3 linked regions of the Pseudorhizobium banfieldiae genome follow. The protein of the gene in region 1 interacts with the protein of each later gene in a pairwise test. Links are inferred from orthologs where the notes say so. Each region holds a gene or a part of one and is shown in the gene's direction. Other genes may lie near its edges. The genes, in order: dnaQ, dnaN and dnaE.

Evidence for each region.
Region 2: the proteins of dnaQ (region 1) and dnaN interact in binary tests that used the Escherichia coli proteins (3 or more experiments, as listed by UniProt). The link is inferred for Pseudorhizobium banfieldiae from one-to-one orthologs.
Region 3: the proteins of dnaQ (region 1) and dnaE interact in binary tests that used the Escherichia coli proteins (3 or more experiments, as listed by UniProt). The link is inferred for Pseudorhizobium banfieldiae from one-to-one orthologs.

What each region holds. Positions count from the first base shown.
Region 1 is NZ_FO082820.1:3,777,115-3,782,192, forward strand. The notes cover bases 1,212-4,210. They hold dnaQ (DNA polymerase III subunit epsilon), read left to right. Parts: upstream 1,212-2,346; coding sequence 2,347-3,075; downstream 3,076-4,210. Other genes in these bases: NT26_RS18265 (shikimate dehydrogenase), read left to right, coding at 1,212-1,749; coaE (dephospho-CoA kinase), read left to right, coding at 1,746-2,354; secB (protein-export chaperone SecB), read right to left, coding at 3,097-3,576; NT26_RS18285 (FxsA family protein), read right to left, coding at 3,665-4,174. Also shown: NT26_RS18255 (pyruvate, water dikinase regulatory protein), read left to right, coding at 1-271; NT26_RS18260 (Maf-like protein), read left to right, coding at 303-899; more of NT26_RS18265, read left to right, coding at 892-1,211; NT26_RS18290 (Tim44/TimA family putative adaptor protein), read left to right, coding at 4,285-4,980; mltA (murein transglycosylase A), read left to right, coding at 4,977-5,078. UniProt on the Escherichia coli protein: DNA polymerase III is a complex, multichain enzyme responsible for most of the replicative synthesis in bacteria. The epsilon subunit contain the editing function and is a proofreading 3'-5' exonuclease.
Region 2 is NZ_FO082820.1:4,217,088-4,222,127, reverse strand. What follows is about bases 1,518-4,478. They hold dnaN (DNA polymerase III subunit beta), read left to right. Parts: upstream 1,518-2,419; coding sequence 2,420-3,538; downstream 3,539-4,478. Other genes in these bases: NT26_RS20320 (histidine phosphatase family protein), read left to right, coding at 4,262-4,478; pmtA (phospholipid N-methyltransferase PmtA), read left to right, coding at 3,662-4,255; rsmI (16S rRNA (cytidine(1402)-2'-O)-methyltransferase), read right to left, coding at 1,518-2,143. In the rest of the region: gshB (glutathione synthase), read right to left, coding at 1-784; NT26_RS20340 (YraN family protein), read right to left, coding at 901-1,263; more of rsmI, read right to left, coding at 1,247-1,517; more of NT26_RS20320, read left to right, coding at 4,479-4,861; pyrF (orotidine-5'-phosphate decarboxylase), read left to right, coding at 4,848-5,040. UniProt on the Escherichia coli protein: Confers DNA tethering and processivity to DNA polymerases and other proteins. Acts as a clamp, forming a ring around DNA (a reaction catalyzed by the clamp-loading complex) which diffuses in an ATP-independent manner freely and bidirectionally along dsDNA.
Region 3 is NZ_FO082820.1:1,280,871-1,286,961, forward strand. Bases 1,928-5,939 are described here. They hold dnaE (DNA polymerase III subunit alpha), read left to right. Parts: upstream 1,928-2,250; coding sequence 2,251-5,739; downstream 5,740-5,939. Other genes in these bases: NT26_RS06185 (ABC transporter ATP-binding protein), read left to right, coding at 1,928-1,935; NT26_RS06195 (L,D-transpeptidase family protein), read right to left, coding at 5,746-5,939. Also shown: NT26_RS06180 (lipoprotein-releasing ABC transporter permease subunit), read left to right, coding at 1-1,238; more of NT26_RS06185, read left to right, coding at 1,252-1,927; more of NT26_RS06195, read right to left, coding at 5,940-6,091. UniProt on the Escherichia coli protein: DNA polymerase III is a complex, multichain enzyme responsible for most of the replicative synthesis in bacteria. This DNA polymerase also exhibits 3' to 5' exonuclease activity. The alpha chain is the DNA polymerase catalytic subunit.

The sequences.
Region 1 (5,078 bases):
TCCGGACAGCTTGCTTAAGGCAACGCGACCACTGATCGTCGGCCTCATCGCGACGTCCGACCGCATTGCTCAGGTGCGTGAGAACCGCGAGCTCGGTGTGACGCAGGGCTTTGATCGTAGGGACTACACGGATCGGGCCAATATCCAGGAGGAGCTGAAATATGCCCGTAGCCTTTGCGCCCGCCACGGATGGCCGTTGATCGACGTCACCCGGCGATCGATAGAAGAGACAGCGGCGGCTATCGTTGCGTTGCGACCCCGCCTCAGGTAAGCGAAACGAACGATACCCGGACCCCTCTTCCATGACGTCTCTCATTCTCGCCTCGGCCAGCCCCTTTCGCCGCATGCTGCTGCAAAATGCCGGGCTTGCATTCGATGCTCACGCGGCAACCATTGATGAGCGAGCCATTCAAGAGCGTCTGCAGGAGATACATCCTACCCCGGAACATGTCGCTGTGGAGCTTGCAAAGGCGAAGGCGCTCGATGTTAGCCGCCATTTCCCGGGGATGCTGGTCCTGGGCAGCGACCAGACCATGTCGCTGGGAGAGCGCGTTTTCCATAAACCCGCCGACCTTGACGAAGCCCGCAGCCACATCGCCACCCTTGCGGGAAAGACCCATAGGCTGAACAGCGGTATTGCGTTGGTTCAGGACGGAGTGGTGCTCTGGGAGCACGTCTCTAGCGCAGACATGACGGTCCGCCCCCTGAGCGAAGCATTCATCGAACGTTACGTCGAGCGGTGCGGCGAGAAGCTCCTGTCGAGTGTCGGGGCATACCAACTCGAGGGGGAGGGTATTCATCTCTTCTCCGCAATCGAGGGTGACTACTTCACCATCCTGGGGCTTCCGATGCTGCCCCTCCTCGCCAAGCTGCGAGAACTCGGAGCCATCAATGGCTGATTCACGTGAAACAGGAATCATGGCTTTCGTCGCCGGCTGGCCCGTCAAGCATTCCCGCTCGCCGCTTATCCATCGGCACTGGCTGAAGACCTTCGGCATTGAGGGCGACTATCGGCTGGAGCCTGTGAAACCAGCAGACTTTCCGGCTTTCGTTGCGGATCTGAAATCTGGCGCTTCGATCTATGCTGGCGGAAACGTCACGATCCCTCACAAGGAGGCAGCCAGCGCGCTGGCGGATCGCTGCGATACCGTCGCCGAGGAACTGGGAGCCGCGAATACGCTCTGGAGGGAGGACGGGCGGCTCTGTGCCACCAATACCGATGTCCACGGTTTTGCTGCGAATCTCGACGAGCGCCATCCAGGATGGGACAAGGTCTCAAGGGCGGTCGTTCTTGGTGCAGGCGGCGCCAGCCGAGCTGTCATTCGAGCATTTCGTGATCGCGGCATCTCCGAAATCAACGTCGTCAACCGCACGCTCTCGCGGGCTGCCGAACTCGCGGATCGGTTTGGACCGACCATCCATGCCCATTCTATGGCGGCGCTTCCGGAAGTTATTCAAGGCGCGGGTCTCTTCGTCAACACGACGTCCCTCGGCATGGACGGGCAAGACGTCCCCGAGATCGACTTTTCGACCATGTCAATTGGGGCGCTCGTCACCGACATCGTCTACGTTCCGCTACAGACACCGATCCTGAAGCAGGCTGAAGCCCAGGGCCTAGCAACGGTGGACGGACTGGGAATGCTGCTTCATCAGGCTGTGCCTGGCTTTGAACGGTGGTTCGGGATCAGGCCTCAGGTCGACGAGACCTTGCGTTCACTGGTTATCGCCGACATGGAAAGGCAGCCATGATCGTCGTCGGCTTGACGGGCTCCATCGGAATGGGAAAGTCGACCACGGCGAGGATGTTTGCGGAAGCGGGAGTCCCGGTCAACGACGCCGACGCTGTAGTTCATGATCTCTACCGGTCCGAGGCCCTCGCGCCGATCGGCGACGCCTTTCCGGGGAGTATCAGAAACGGTATGGTCGACAGGCAGGAGCTTGCTCGGCAACTCGCGGAGAATCCGGCTAAGTTCCGTCGTCTGGAGGCGATCGTCCATCCTCTTGTTCGCAGGCGGGAAGGCGAGTTCGTGGAAGCCAATCGAGTAGCGGGCGCCGAGATGGTGGTGCTCGACATCCCCTTGCTCTTCGAGGTCGGGGGTGAGGATCGAGTGGATGTCGTCGTGGTCGTGACCTGTGATCCACAGATACAAAGGGCGCGGGTTCTTGCGCGGCCCGGCATGACCGAGGAGAAATTGAACATGATTCTGTCCCGGCAGATCCCGGATCAGGAAAAGCGCCGTCGAGCGGATTTCCTCATTGATACCGGAAGGGGATTGGAAGCAGCCCGGCAGCGCGTCGACGAAGTCATCGCAGCCCTGCGATCCGGAAAGAGAAGCGAGACAGCCAGTGCGTGAAATCATCTTCGATACGGAAACGACCGGTCTGGAAACCAAGCTCGACCGTATCATCGAGATCGGCGGGATCGAACTCATCAACAATTTCCCGACCGGACGGTCGTTGCATCTCTACATCAACCCCGGTGATCGCAAGGTTCACCCGGACGCGCTGGCGGTCCATGGGATCACCGATGAATTCCTGAAGGACAAGCCGAGTTTCGCCGAGGTGGCGGAACAGATCCTCGAATTCTTCGAAGGCGCGAAGTGGATTGCCCACAACGCGAACTTCGACATGGGCTTCATCAACGCCGAGTTTGAACGTTTGAAGCTTCCGCCGGTGTCCATGGAGCATGTTGTCGACACGCTTGCACTCGCACGCCGCAAGCATCCGATGGGGCCCAACTCGCTGGATGCGCTATGCCGTCGATACGGAATCGACAACGCTCACCGCACCAAGCACGGCGCGCTACTCGACTCCGAACTGCTCGCGGAAGTCTATATCGAGATGACGGGGGGCCGGCAGGCGGCGCTCGGCCTCGTCGGCATCGAAACCTCGGCGACGATCATCGAGATCGAGGAGCATGTGGTCGGGATCTCTGGTCGTCCCCGGCCGCTGCCGTCGCGCGTGAGTGCGGCCGAGCTTGCGGCGCACCGTGCCCTGGTTGGTTCGCTTGGCGCAAAGGCAGTCTGGGCGCGCTATGAAGCAGAAAGCCCGGACATGGCGATCCGGGCTTCCTGAATTACGGCTTTTGCAACGCTATCAGCTATTGAGCGGCTGGACCTGCGACTTCGCGCGTTCTGCGGCCATCCGCTGGGCGAACATCTGGGCGAAATCGATTGGATCGATCATCAGCGGTGGAAAGCCGCCATTGCGGGTCACGTCGGCGACAATCTGGCGCGCGAAGGGGAAAAGCAGGCGCGGGCACTCGATGAAGAGAACCGGCAGCATGTGTTCCTGCGGGAAGCCGGCAACGCGGAAGACACCGCCGTAGACCAGTTCGGCCGCGAACACCACCTTGTCGCCGTCCTTGGCTTCGACATTCAGTGAAAGCACTACGTCAAAATCCGTCTCGGAAAGCGGGTTGGCGTTGACGTTGACATTGATGTTGATGGCGGGAGCGTTGTCGCGCGACTGAAGCGAGCGCGGTGCACCGGGGTTTTCGAAGGAAAGGTCTTTGGTGTACTGGGCCAGAATGTTGAGCGACGGGCTCTGAGTACCCTGTTCGTTTTCGGTTGCCATGGGTTTCCCTCGGATATTTGAACGGTTGCTGGCGTCTAGCACTTAGACCGGTGGCTTACAACCCTGGCCCCGGGAGCCGTGCCAGAGGCTAATCCTCGCCCAGCCGGCGATCGGACCAAGGCGATCCAGGGTTCGGTTCGCGGTGGAAATCTTCTTCGTCAAGGTCGACCACCCGTTCACCCTGCGGGGGATCCCTTCGACGGGTATAGGTACGCCGCTGGGTGTAGGATTCCGAGTCAACCACCACAAAACGGCGGCCGATAAATGACCAGAGCAAGCGCCGGACCGCCGGAATGAAGAGGGCGATCCCGATGATGTCGGTTATGAAGCCGGGGATAAGCAGCAGGACCGCAGCAACGACGATCATCGCGCCTTGCACGATCGCATTCCCGGGAACCCGTCCGTCGCGGCCTTCCTCCGTAAGTCTCCTAAGCATCTGCAGACCCTGAAGACGCAGGAGAATCAGCCCCGCGAGGCAGGATAGCAGGACGAGGCCGAGCGTGCCCCAGACACCAACCATTTGGCCTACGACGACGAAGCCCGCAATTTCCGCGAGCGGCAACAGGAGGATGAGAATGCTGATGAAGGGTGTTGGCATCTACGCTCGATCTGCGCGGCGTCCGCTCGCGCCTTCGCTATTTGAATGATCCGGCCTTGCGGACTATATGAGAACTTGCAACAAGAATTTAAACGGCATTGCGGGACAAGATGGGCTCCAACGACTTCATAACTCTGTTTTTCCTCGTCGCTGCAGTCCTCATATTTCTGCAATTGCGGAGTGTGTTGGGCCGGCGGACGGGGAACGAGAAGCCGCCCTTTGATCCTTTCAGTGCGCGTGAGGCCGGCAAGGCACCCGCGAGCGATGACGGCAAGGTCGTGACACTGCCGCGCCGGGAGGTCTCCGACGAGGACCGTTTCGCAGAGATCGATGCGGTCGCCAAACCCGGTACCTCGGCCAATGACGGTCTGCGTCAACTGTTGAAAGCTGACCCATCCTTCCAGCCACGCGAGTTTCTCAACGGCGCCCGTATGGCCTACGAAATGATCGTCATGGCCTTCGCTGACGGGGATCGAAAGAGCCTCAAGAACCTCCTCTCCAAGGAGGTTTACGAAGGCTTCGACGCCGCCATCTCCGACCGTGAGTCGCGCGGCGAAGTGGTCAAGTCGACCTTTGTCGGCATCGACAAGGCCGACATCACCCAGGCGAGCGTGCGGGGGAATGAGGAGCAGGTGACGGTTCGCATCGTCAGCCAGTTGATCTCCGCAACCTATGACAAGAGCGGTGCAGTCATTGATGGTGACCAGGAAGCTGTCGCGGAAGTCATAGACATCTGGACCTTTGCTCGCGACGTCCGCTCCCGGGATCCGAACTGGAAGCTCGTCGCGACCGAATCCGAGCAATGAACGAGGGCTCGTCGGGTTTTTCGCTTCGGCGGGTCGCTTTCTCTGATCTACCCCGGTGGAGCGAGGATCATCCCGGTCTGCTGCTGGAGGGGATCCGC
Region 2 (5,040 bases), 440 kb from region 1 along the record:
GCCCGATCCGTTGGCATATCTCCCGATCACGCCGCGTCAGTTCGACGGCCTCGGCACGGCCGCCGACATGCATGTTGGAACGGCTGTCGGTCTCCGCCGGCACGCGGTTGATGGCGCCGACAGGCTCTCCATCCACCAGCAGGATGCGCTTGTCGCCCTTGCGCACGGCCGGCAGATAAGCCTGCGCGATGTAGGGCTCGCCGCGATAGACCTGTTCGAACATTTCCAGCAGCGACGTGAAGTTGCGGTCGTCGCGGGCGGAATGGAACACGCCTGCGCCACCATTGCCGTAGAGCGGCTTCAGGATGATGTCGCCCATCTCCTGGCGGAAGGCGGCGATCTCCTGCACGTCGCGGCTGATCAGCGTCGCCGGCATCAGGTCGGCAAATTCGGTGACGAAGATCTTCTCCGGCGAATTGCGGACCCATGCGGGGTCGTTGACCACCAGTGTCTTCGGATGGATGCGCTCGAGCAGATGCGTCGAGGTGATGTAGCCCATATGGAAGGGCGGGTCCTGGCGCAGGTGGATCACGTCCATGGTAGAAAGGTCGACGCGCTCGCGCTCTCCGAGGCTGTAGTGGTCGCCCTTGACATCGCGGACCTGCATCGGCTCCACGGCGGCAAAGATCTTGCCGTCGCGCATGGTCAGACGGTCCGGGGTGTAGTGGAAGAGCTCGTAGCCGCGCGCCTGCGCCTCCAGCGCCATGGCAAAGGTGGAATCTCCAGCAATGTTGATGCTGGAGACATGGTCCATCTGGAATGCGACCCTGCGGATGTTCGCCATCGTCCCTGCCCCTTCAAAAATGCCCGCCTGATGTAGGACGGCGGCTCGTCAAAGGCAACGGCTGGTATAGCCCTGACGACGGCTACCGCACCGACGGCGACAAAGCACGAACTCCCTCAGAATGCATCTGGGAAGTGCTTTGGAAGACGGCCGGGAAGCACGGCAACGACATCGTAGCGTTGCGACAGGCGCGCGGCATCCGAACGGCGTGAAAGCCATATGTCGCTTGCTGCGCGAATGCGTCGTTGGGCCGTAGCGCTCACGGCATCCACAGCCTCCCGCTCTCCGACCCTCGCCTTGACCTCGACGAAGACTGCCAGATCACCCTTTCGCGCTACCAAGTCGATCTCCCCGGCCTTGGTACGGAAGCGGATGGCGAGGATCCGATAACCTTTCGCCAGCAGAAAGAGTGCGGCGGCATATTCGGCGAAATGGCCGCGCCGTTCCGCCCGGCGCCTCTCCCTAGCTTGCTTTGCCACCGTCTCCGTCCTTCAGCGCCAGCAGCCGCTGGTAGAGGTCCTTCTTCGACAGCCCTGTGAGGCGCGCGCCCTCGGCGGCCGCCTTGGATGTCGGCATGGTGGCCGCCAGTTCCTTCAGCAGGACATCGACCTCCATCGCCCCCGGCACATCATCGATTTCAGGAGGAGCTATCAGGAGGACGATTTCGCCCTTCACGGCCCGCTCCGCATAGAAGTCAGCCAGTTCCGCCAGCGTGCCCCGCCGGAATTCCTCAAAGGCCTTCGTCAATTCGCGACACACTGCCGCCTCGCGAGCCGTTCCGAGAACATCGGCTGCGGCGGCAAGGCTCGCCCCGATACGGTGGGGCGATTCGAAAAAGACGAGCGTCGCCGGCACGCGCGACAGTTCTGCCAGCCGATCCCGCCTGCCCTTGTCCTTGACCGGCAGGAAGCCGGCGAACAGGAAGCTGTCCGAGGGCAGGCCTGAACCCACCAGCGCCGCCAAGGGCGCCGAGGCGCCGGGGATAGGGATGACGCGGTGTCCAGCGTCGATTGCCATGCGTCCCAGCCGGTAGCCCGGGTCCGAGACGAGGGGAGTGCCCGCATCCGAAACGAGCGCCACCGACCGTCCTTCCGCGAGCGCGGCAAGCAGCTTCGGCCCTGCTTCGGCGGCATTGTGTTCGTGATAGGCGAAGGGGCGGTTGACGATGCCGTAGCGGTCCAGAAGCACGCGCGTCACACGCGTGTCTTCGCAGGCAAGCACGTCGGCTCCCGCCAGCGTCTCGAGCGCACGCAGGGTGATATCGCCGAGATTACCGATCGGGGTGGCGACGAGATAGAGCCCCGGCTCCAGCGGGCGTGCGGGGACCGCCGTATTGCCGATCCTGTAGCTGCGGCCCATGGTCTTCTGTTCGTCGCTCACGAAGGTATCCGGCTGATCTGCTTGCTCTCGCCTTCTTATGGGCGAGGTGCGGCAGGCGGGCAAGCGGAGCGTCGCGAAGTTTTCCCTGTGAATCATGGCAACAAGTTCCCATTCGCGCCGGTGGCGGCCCTTCCGGCTCTTGCTTTCTAGGGGAATGTTCTGCCATTTTGCGCCTCCACATCTCCCGGCCCTGCGGCCGGCAAACATGCGGACGCCCCGTTCCTGCCGGCGTCCCGGTCAGAAGCGGTAGCGTCCATGCGTATTACTCTTGAGCGGTCCAATCTCCTGAAGTCGCTGAACCATGTCCATCGTGTCGTGGAACGTCGCAACACGATCCCGATCCTGTCGAACGTGCTCCTGCGCGCTTCCGGCGCCGACCTGGAGCTCAAGGCGACGGACCTCGACCTGGAGATCACCGAGGCGGTTGCAGCCATGGTCGAACAGCCGGGTGCCACGACCGTGCCAGCGCATCTCCTCTATGAAATCGTCCGCAAATTGCCGGAGGGATCGGAGGTCCGTCTGGCGACCAATCCGGACGGCGGCTCGATGACGGTGCAGTCGGGACGCTCGAAGTTCTCGCTGCAGTGCCTTCCGGAGGCGGACTTCCCCGATCTTACCGCCGGCAGCTTCAGCCATACTTTCAAGCTGAAGGCGACCGATCTGAAGATGCTGATCGACCGCACCCAGTTCGCCATCTCGACGGAAGAGACACGATACTACCTGAACGGCATCTTCTTCCACACGATCGAGGCCGGCGGCGACCTGAAGCTGCGTGCCGTGGCGACCGACGGACATCGGCTGGCCCGCGCCGATGTCGAGGCACCCTCAGGTTCGGAAGGCATGCCGGGCATCATCATTCCGCGCAAGACCGTCGGCGAGCTTCAGAAGCTGGTCGACAACCCCGACCTGATGGTCACGGTCGAGGTCTCCGACGCGAAGATCCGCCTGACGATCGGCTCCATCATCATGACGTCGAAGCTGATCGACGGCACATTCCCCGATTACCAGCGCGTCATCCCGACGAACAACGACAAGGAGATGCGCGTCGACTGCCAGAGCTTCACCCGCGCCGTCGACCGCGTATCGACAATCTCGTCGGAGCGAGGCCGTGCCGTGAAGCTGTCGCTGGCCGATGGGCAACTGACGCTTACCGTAAACAATCCCGATTCCGGCAGCGCGACGGAAGAGGTCGCAGTAGGCTATGAACACGATCCGCTGGAGATCGGCTTCAACGCCAAGTACCTGCTCGACATCACCGCGCAGCTTTCAGGCGAGGATGCGGTCTTCATGCTCGCGGACGCGGGCTCCCCTACCCTGGTGCGGGACACCGCGGGCGATGACGCGCTCTACGTCCTGATGCCGATGCGGGTCTGACACAGAAAAAGCGGCTGGGAAACTTGCCGCTTTTTTGCTGTCGTTGTCCAGATGCGACATTCCGCCTTGTTTTTGCGTCATTGACCCCACATAAGCCCTTATGGATCAAGGAGGAGAGACCTGATGGAATTGCGACTGAAGGAAAGGCTGGGCCGGAAGTTCGACGAGGAGATCAGGTTCTTCAAGGGCTGGATCGACGGCCCCAAGAGCGTCGGGGCCATATTGCCGACTTCAGCGGTCACCGCGCGTCGCATGGCGAGCGTCATCAATCCGGCTTCAGGCCTGCCGGTTCTTGAACTCGGACCCGGCACCGGCATCATCACCAAGGCGATCATCGACCGCGGCGTGGCGGCGGAGAATATCGTCTCGATCGAGTATTCGACCGATTTCTACCAGCACCTCAAGCGGACGATCCCTGGCGTCAACTTCATCAACGGCGACGCCTTCGACCTGGACACGACACTTGGTGACTGGAAGGACCGCAAGTTCGATGCGGTGATTTCGGCGATCCCGATGCTGAGCTTTCCGATGGAGAAGCGCATCGCGCTGCTGGAGGACCTGCTCGACCGAATGCCGCCCGGCCGCCCTGTTGTCCAGATCACCTATAGCCCGGTATCTCCCATCGACGCCCGCCCTGACCGGTTCCATATCCGCCACCTCGACTTCGTCGTCCGCAACATCCCGCCGGCGCAGCTCTGGGTCTACAGCCGGGGCTAGCTCGCCATGTTCGGCGTCTATGTTACCCATCCCCAAGTGAACATCGACCCGCAGGTTCCCGTTCCGCAATGGGGGCTGTCGGAAACCGGCAGGGCACGGGCGAACGAGGCTGCCCAGAGCGCTTGGGCTGCCACTCTTCAACGCATCGTTTCGAGCGATGAGAGGAAGGCAGTGGAGACGGCCGAACTGCTGGCCCGTGTCTCCGGTGCGGCCGTCGAGGTTGCCGCCGACATGTACGAGAACGACCGCAGCAGTACCGGCTTCCTGCCTCCCGCCGAGTTCGAGAAGGCGGCTGACTGGTTCTTCGCCCACCCAGACGAGAGTTTCCATGGGTGGGAACGCGCAATCGATGCGCAGGCACGGATCGTCAAAGCGATCGATCGGATCCTGGCGGACCATGATCCGGAAATCCCGATTGCCTTTGTCGGGCATGGCGGAGTGGGGACGCTCCTGAAATGCCATCTCCAGGGCGTGTGGATTTCGCGGGACCGCGACCAGCCGGCCGGCGGCGGCAATCTCTTCGCCTTCTCCCTTGCAGACAGAATCGTGACATGCGACTGGACGGCTATGGAACAATGGAAGGGGTTCGAACATGCACGCGCGTAACCGCCTGATCGTTGGCCTCGATATCCCGACCGTCGGTGAAGCGGAAAAGATGGTCGCCACGCTGGGCGACACGGTTCCCTTCTACAAGATCGGATACCAGCTCGCGTTTGCGGGCGGCATCGAGTTCGCCCGCGACCTCGCGAAGGACGGCAAGAACGTCTTTCTCGACATGAAGCTTC
Region 3 (6,091 bases), 2.5 Mb from region 1 along the record:
CCTTCGAACGCATGGTGGCGTGGCGCTACCTGCGCTCCCGGCGGAAGGAGGCGTTCATCTCGGTGATCGCTGGCTTCTCGTTCATCGGCATCATGCTGGGCGTAGCCACGCTGATCATCGTCATGGCGGTGATGAACGGTTTCCGTACCGAACTGATCTCGCGCATCCTCGGAATCAACGGTCACATGATCGTGCAGCCGGTGGACGGGCCCTTTACCGACTATGCCGACCTTACGGCGAAGTTCCAGGGCGTGCCGGGTGTGCGGATTGCGCTACCGCTGGTGGAGGGCCAGACACTCGCCTCCGGTCGCGCCGGTGCCGGCTCCGGCGCATTGGTGCGCGGCGTTCGGCCGGAAGACCTCGAGAAGCTGAGCGAGGTCGCGACCAACATCCGGCAGGGCGACATTATCGGATTTGCTTCGGGGCAGGGCGTTCTGGTCGGCTCCCGGCTTGCTGCATCGCTAGGGATCACTGCAGGCGATGACATCACCCTCATCTCACCCGAAGGCGACGTGACGCCGATGGGGGTCAATCCAAGGGTCAAATCCTACCCGGTATCAGGCGTCTTCGAAATCGGCATGTCTGAATACGACGCGACGATGATCTTCATGCCGCTGGAGGAGGCGCAGCTTTATTTCAACGCCGATGGATTGGTGCAGTCGATCGAGCTCTTCGTCAACGATCCCGAAGGTGTCGACGGGTTGCGTCCGCTGGTGGAAGCCGCCGCCGGTCGCCAGATCCACATCACCGACTGGCGTCAGCGGAACCAGACGTTCTTTTCGGCGCTGCAGGTCGAGCGGAACGTCATGTTCATGATCCTCACGCTGATCGTGCTGGTGGCAGCGCTCAACATCATCTCCGGGCTCATCATGCTGGTGAAGGACAAGGGAAGCGACATCGCCATCCTGCGCACCATGGGCGCAAGTTCCGGCGCGGTGATGCGGATCTTCTTCATGACAGGGGCGGCGATCGGAACCGTCGGAACGCTCGCCGGCGTCGTTCTCGGCGTCATCGTCTGCCTCAACATTGAATCGATCCGGCAGTTCTTCTCCTGGCTGTCGGGCACGGTGCTCTTCGATCCCGAGCTCTACTTCCTCAGCCAGCTTCCGGCTGAGATGAGCTTCAGCGAGACTTTGTCGGTGGTGCTGATGGCACTGACGCTCTCTTTCATTGCCACCATATTCCCCGCCTGGCGGGCCTCGCGGCTCGATCCGGTGCAGGCCCTCCGATACGAATAGGACTTTATCCGTCATGGCAGGCAAGACAGTCCTGAAGCTCTCCGGTGTCGAAAGACATTACGGCCAGGGCGAGACCACGCTCTCCATCCTGAAGGGTGCGGACTTTGAGCTGCACAGTGGCGAGATCGTCGCTCTCGTGGCGCCGTCAGGAACGGGAAAATCCACGCTTCTGCATCTGGCGGGACTGCTGGAGCATCCGGATGCCGGTGAGGTTTTCGTCGGCGGGCATGCCTGCAATGGATTGCCGGATGATGATCGCACCGCCATCCGCCGCAGCGAGATCGGCTTCGTGTACCAGTTCCACCACCTGCTCCCAGAGTTCACGGCGCTCGAGAACATCATGATGCCGCAGCTGATTGCGGGGCTTCCCGAGCGGGAGGCCAAGGAGCGGGCAAGCCAGCTTCTCGACTACATGCGCATCGGACATCGTGGCGAACACCGCCCGGCCGAATTGTCCGGCGGCGAACAGCAGCGCGTGGCGATCGCCCGTGCCGTCGCCAATGCCCCTCGCGTCCTGCTGGCCGACGAACCGACCGGCAACCTCGATCCCGAAACGGCCTCATACGTCTTCGATGCGCTGGAAGCGCTTGTGAAGCAGTCGGGGCTTGCGGCCCTGATCGCAACCCACAACCATGATCTCGCCGCCCGGATGGATCGTCGGGTAACGATCGACGGCGGCAAGGTCGTCGGCTTCTAACTCCTCTCTTAACCCTCTGTTTACCGAGGCTGCCGGCGACGGTGGCCATTCTGTTCTTGTTTCGTTTTTCTCTTGACGAGGAGTACAAAAACAGAACAAAATAACAACATAGAGGAACAAGGGAGACGACCATGACTGATCTTATTCGGGACATTGCCGCATTCGCTTCCATAGCAACCTTCGTCGCGAGCATTTCCATGCTCATGCTGGCCATGTAAGCGAGCCGCAGGAATATCCGTTGACGACGTAAGTCCGAGCTGGACTTGGAACGCTCCGCGCCGGAAAATCACCTGATTCATGAGGTGAGAGACAGCGATGGCCGAGCAGATGGAAACCACTGGTGCAACGAACGGGGAGCCTTCGCCTCGGTTCGTTCATCTGCGGGTTCATTCCGCCTATTCGCTGCTCGAAGGCGCATTGCCGCTCAAGAAGATCCTTGCGAAGGCTGTGGCCGATGGTCAGCCGGCGATAGCCGTCACGGACACCAATAATCTCTTCGTCGCGCTGGAATTCGCGCAGAAGGCCATCGGTGAGGGCCTTCAGCCAATCATCGGGTGCCAGGTCTCCATCGACATGGAGGATCAGGCCGAGGATCGTCGTGGCAACCAGATGACGAAGCTGCCGGCGATCGTGCTTCTGGCGTCTACGGCTGACGGCTACGAGCGGCTGGTGGACCTCGTCAGTCGCGCCTATCTCGGGGGCGAAGGCCATGCCAGCACGCATATCCGCCGCTCCTGGCTCGACGACACGGGGACCGAGGGACTGATTGCCTTGACCGGGGCGTCCGGCGGTCCGATCGACGTCACGCTGCGCGAAGGCAATTCCAGTCAGGCGAGATCGCGGCTCCTCAGCCTCAGGGAGGCGTTCGGTGACCGGCTCTATGTGGAACTGCAGCGCCACGGCGCCTATGACCGTCGCCACGAGCACAAGATCGTCAGCCTTGCCTACGAGTTCGATCTGCCGTTGGTCGCCACCAACGAAGCCTTTTTCCCGTCGCGCGACGATTATGACGCCCACGACGCTCTGATGGCGGTGGCCCACAATGCGATCGTGTCCGACGACAGCCGCTTCCGGCTGACCCCGGACCACTATCTGAAGAGCCGTGCCGAGATGGCGGCACTCTTCGCCGATCTGCCGGAAGCGCTGGACAACACGGTGGAGATCGCCCGGCGCTGTTCATTCATCCTCGATACCCGCAAGCCGATCCTGCCACGCTTCACGGGTGCGACGGCTGATCCGGAGGAAGCCGAACGGGCCGAGGCAGAGGAACTGCGACGGCAATCGGTGGAGGGCCTCGAACGGCGAATGGCGGCGCTCGGCCTCAGCCCCGGCTATACGGAGCAGGACTACCGTAAGCGCCTGGACTTCGAACTGAGCGTCATCGAGAGGATGAAGTTCCCAGGCTACTTCCTGATCGTCTCAGACTTCATCAAATGGGCGAAGCAGAACAACATTCCCGTTGGTCCGGGCCGTGGATCAGGCGCCGGTTCGCTTGTCGCCTATGCGCTGACGATCACGGACGTCGATCCGCTGCGCTTCTCGCTGCTGTTCGAGCGCTTCCTCAACCCGGAACGCGTCTCGATGCCCGACTTCGACATCGACTTCTGCCAGGACCGGCGCGAAGAGGTGATCCGCTACGTCCAGCAGAAATACGGCCGTGAGCAGGTGGCCCAGATCATTACATTCGGATCGCTGCAGGCCCGCGCGGCGCTGCGCGACGTCGGTCGGGTGCTCGAAATGCCCTACGGCCAGGTGGACAGGATCTGCAAGCTGGTGCCGAACAATCCAGCCAATCCGACGCCGCTCTCCAAGGCGATCGAGGAGGAGCCCAAGCTGCAGGAAGAGGCAGAGAAGGAGCCCGTGGTTGCACGCCTTCTCGACATCGCCCAGAAAATCGAGGGACTTTATCGGCACGCCTCGACGCACGCCGCCGGCATCGTGATCGGGGATCGGCCGCTCTCCAAGCTCGTGCCGATGTACCGCGATCCGCGCTCCGACATGCCGGTCACCCAGTTCAACATGAAATGGGTCGAACAGGCAGGCCTGGTGAAGTTCGACTTCCTCGGGCTGAAGACGTTGACCGTGTTGAAAACTGCGGTCGACTACGTCTCCAAGCGCGGCATCCACGTGGACCTCGCCTCGATACCACTGGATGACGAGAAGACCTACGAAATGCTCTCCCGTGGCGAGACGATCGGCGTGTTCCAGGTGGAAAGTGCCGGCATGCGCAAGGCGCTGATCGGAATGCGGCCGGACTGCATCGAGGACATCATCGCGCTCGTTGCACTCTATCGCCCCGGCCCGATGGAGAACATTCCGGTCTACAATGCCCGCAAGCACGGCGAAGAGGAGATCGAGTCGATCCATCCGAAGATCGACTATCTCCTGAAGGAAACCCAGGGCGTTATCGTCTACCAGGAACAGGTGATGCAGATCGCCCAGGTCCTGTCGGGTTACTCGCTCGGCGAAGCCGATCTTCTGCGCCGCGCCATGGGCAAGAAGATCAAGGAGGAGATGGACAAGCAGCGTGCACGTTTCGTCGATGGTGCCATGAAGAATGGCGTGTCGAAGCCGCAGGCTGACTTGATCTTCGACCTGCTCGCGAAGTTCGCCAACTACGGCTTCAATAAGTCGCACGCCGCCGCCTACGCCATCGTCTCCTACCAGACGGCCTTCATGAAGGCCCACTATCCCGCCGAGTTCCTGGCCGCGTCGATGACCTTCGATATGGCGAACACCGAGAAGCTGAACGACTTCCGGCAGGATGCGGCCCGCCTCGGCATTACGGTCGTGCCGCCATCGGTGCAGACCTCGTTCCGCCGTTTCGAGACCGACGACAACAGAATCTTCTACGCCCTGGCGGCCATCAAGGGTGTCGGCGAGGCCGCAGTCGATCACATCGTCGAGGTTAGGGGCGACAGGCCTTTCGCCTCGATCGAGGATTTCTGCCTACGGATCGACCCGAAGCAGATCAACCGTCGCGTGCTGGAAAGCCTTATTTGCGCCGGTGCCTTCGATTGCTTCGGGCGGGATCGGGCGGAGATGATTGCTGGCCTCGACCGCATCATCGGCTATGCGCAGCGTGCGCAGGAAAACAAGACGAGCGGCCAGTCTGACATGTTCGGATCATCCTCCGCAGCAGGTCCTGAAACGTTGATTTTCCCGCCTTTCTCGCCCTGGGTTCCTTCGGAGAAGCTGATGCGGGAGTACCAGGTTCTTGGCTTCTACCTGTCCGCCCACCCGCTTGATTCCTATGGCGATGTGCTGGCGAAGATGCGCGTCCAGAACTTTGCGGAATTCTCCGCTGCCGTGAAGAAGGGCGCGACTGCCGGGCGACTTGCAGGAACGGTGACCGGACGCCAAGAGCGCAAAACCCGCACCGGCAACAAGATGGGGATCGTCACCTTCTCCGATGCCTCAGGTCAGTTCGAGGCAGTGCTCTTCTCCGAAGCGCTGGCGCAGTATCGTGACCTTCTCGAGCCTGGCAAATCCCTGGTGATCACCGTACAGGCCGATGAGCGTCCCGAGGGTATCGGCCTTCGCATCCAGACGGCCGCGTCCCTGGAGGAGCAGTCGGTACGAATGCAGAAGGCGCTGCGGGTCTATGTACGGGATTCGGGTCCCCTGAAGACGGTGACGCGTCACCTTAATGCAAGGGGGGACGGGCTGGTCTCCTTCATCGTCATCAAGGATGATGGCCAGCGCGAGATCGAGGTGGAGCTCGCGGAGAAATTCCGGATTTCGCCGGAGATTGCCGCCGCCCTCAGGGCGGCGCCGGGGGTCCTAGAGGTCGAACTCGTATAGCGACGCTCAGTAGAGGCCGATGCCGTTGCGATAGACGCGCCGCGGCTTCTGTCGCACCTTCTTCGGCTTTTCAACGGCTGGCCGTGCTTCAGCCACCTTCGCCTCGGAGCGCGTCAGCGTGATGAAGTCGGTGCCCTTGCCGGTCTCCGGACCCAGACCTTCGTCCGTTATGGTCAGGGAGCTTCCATCAGCAAGCAGCGTGGCGATGCGCTCTCGTAAGTCGTCCGGGATGTCGAGGCGATCGAGCGCGTCGGATGCCGAAGAGGCCGAGGCGTGGAGACTGATATTCATGCGCTGCCGCTCTTTCGTGGTGAGGAGGTTCGGCAGGGTAAGCACATGCCAGTCGGCCCGC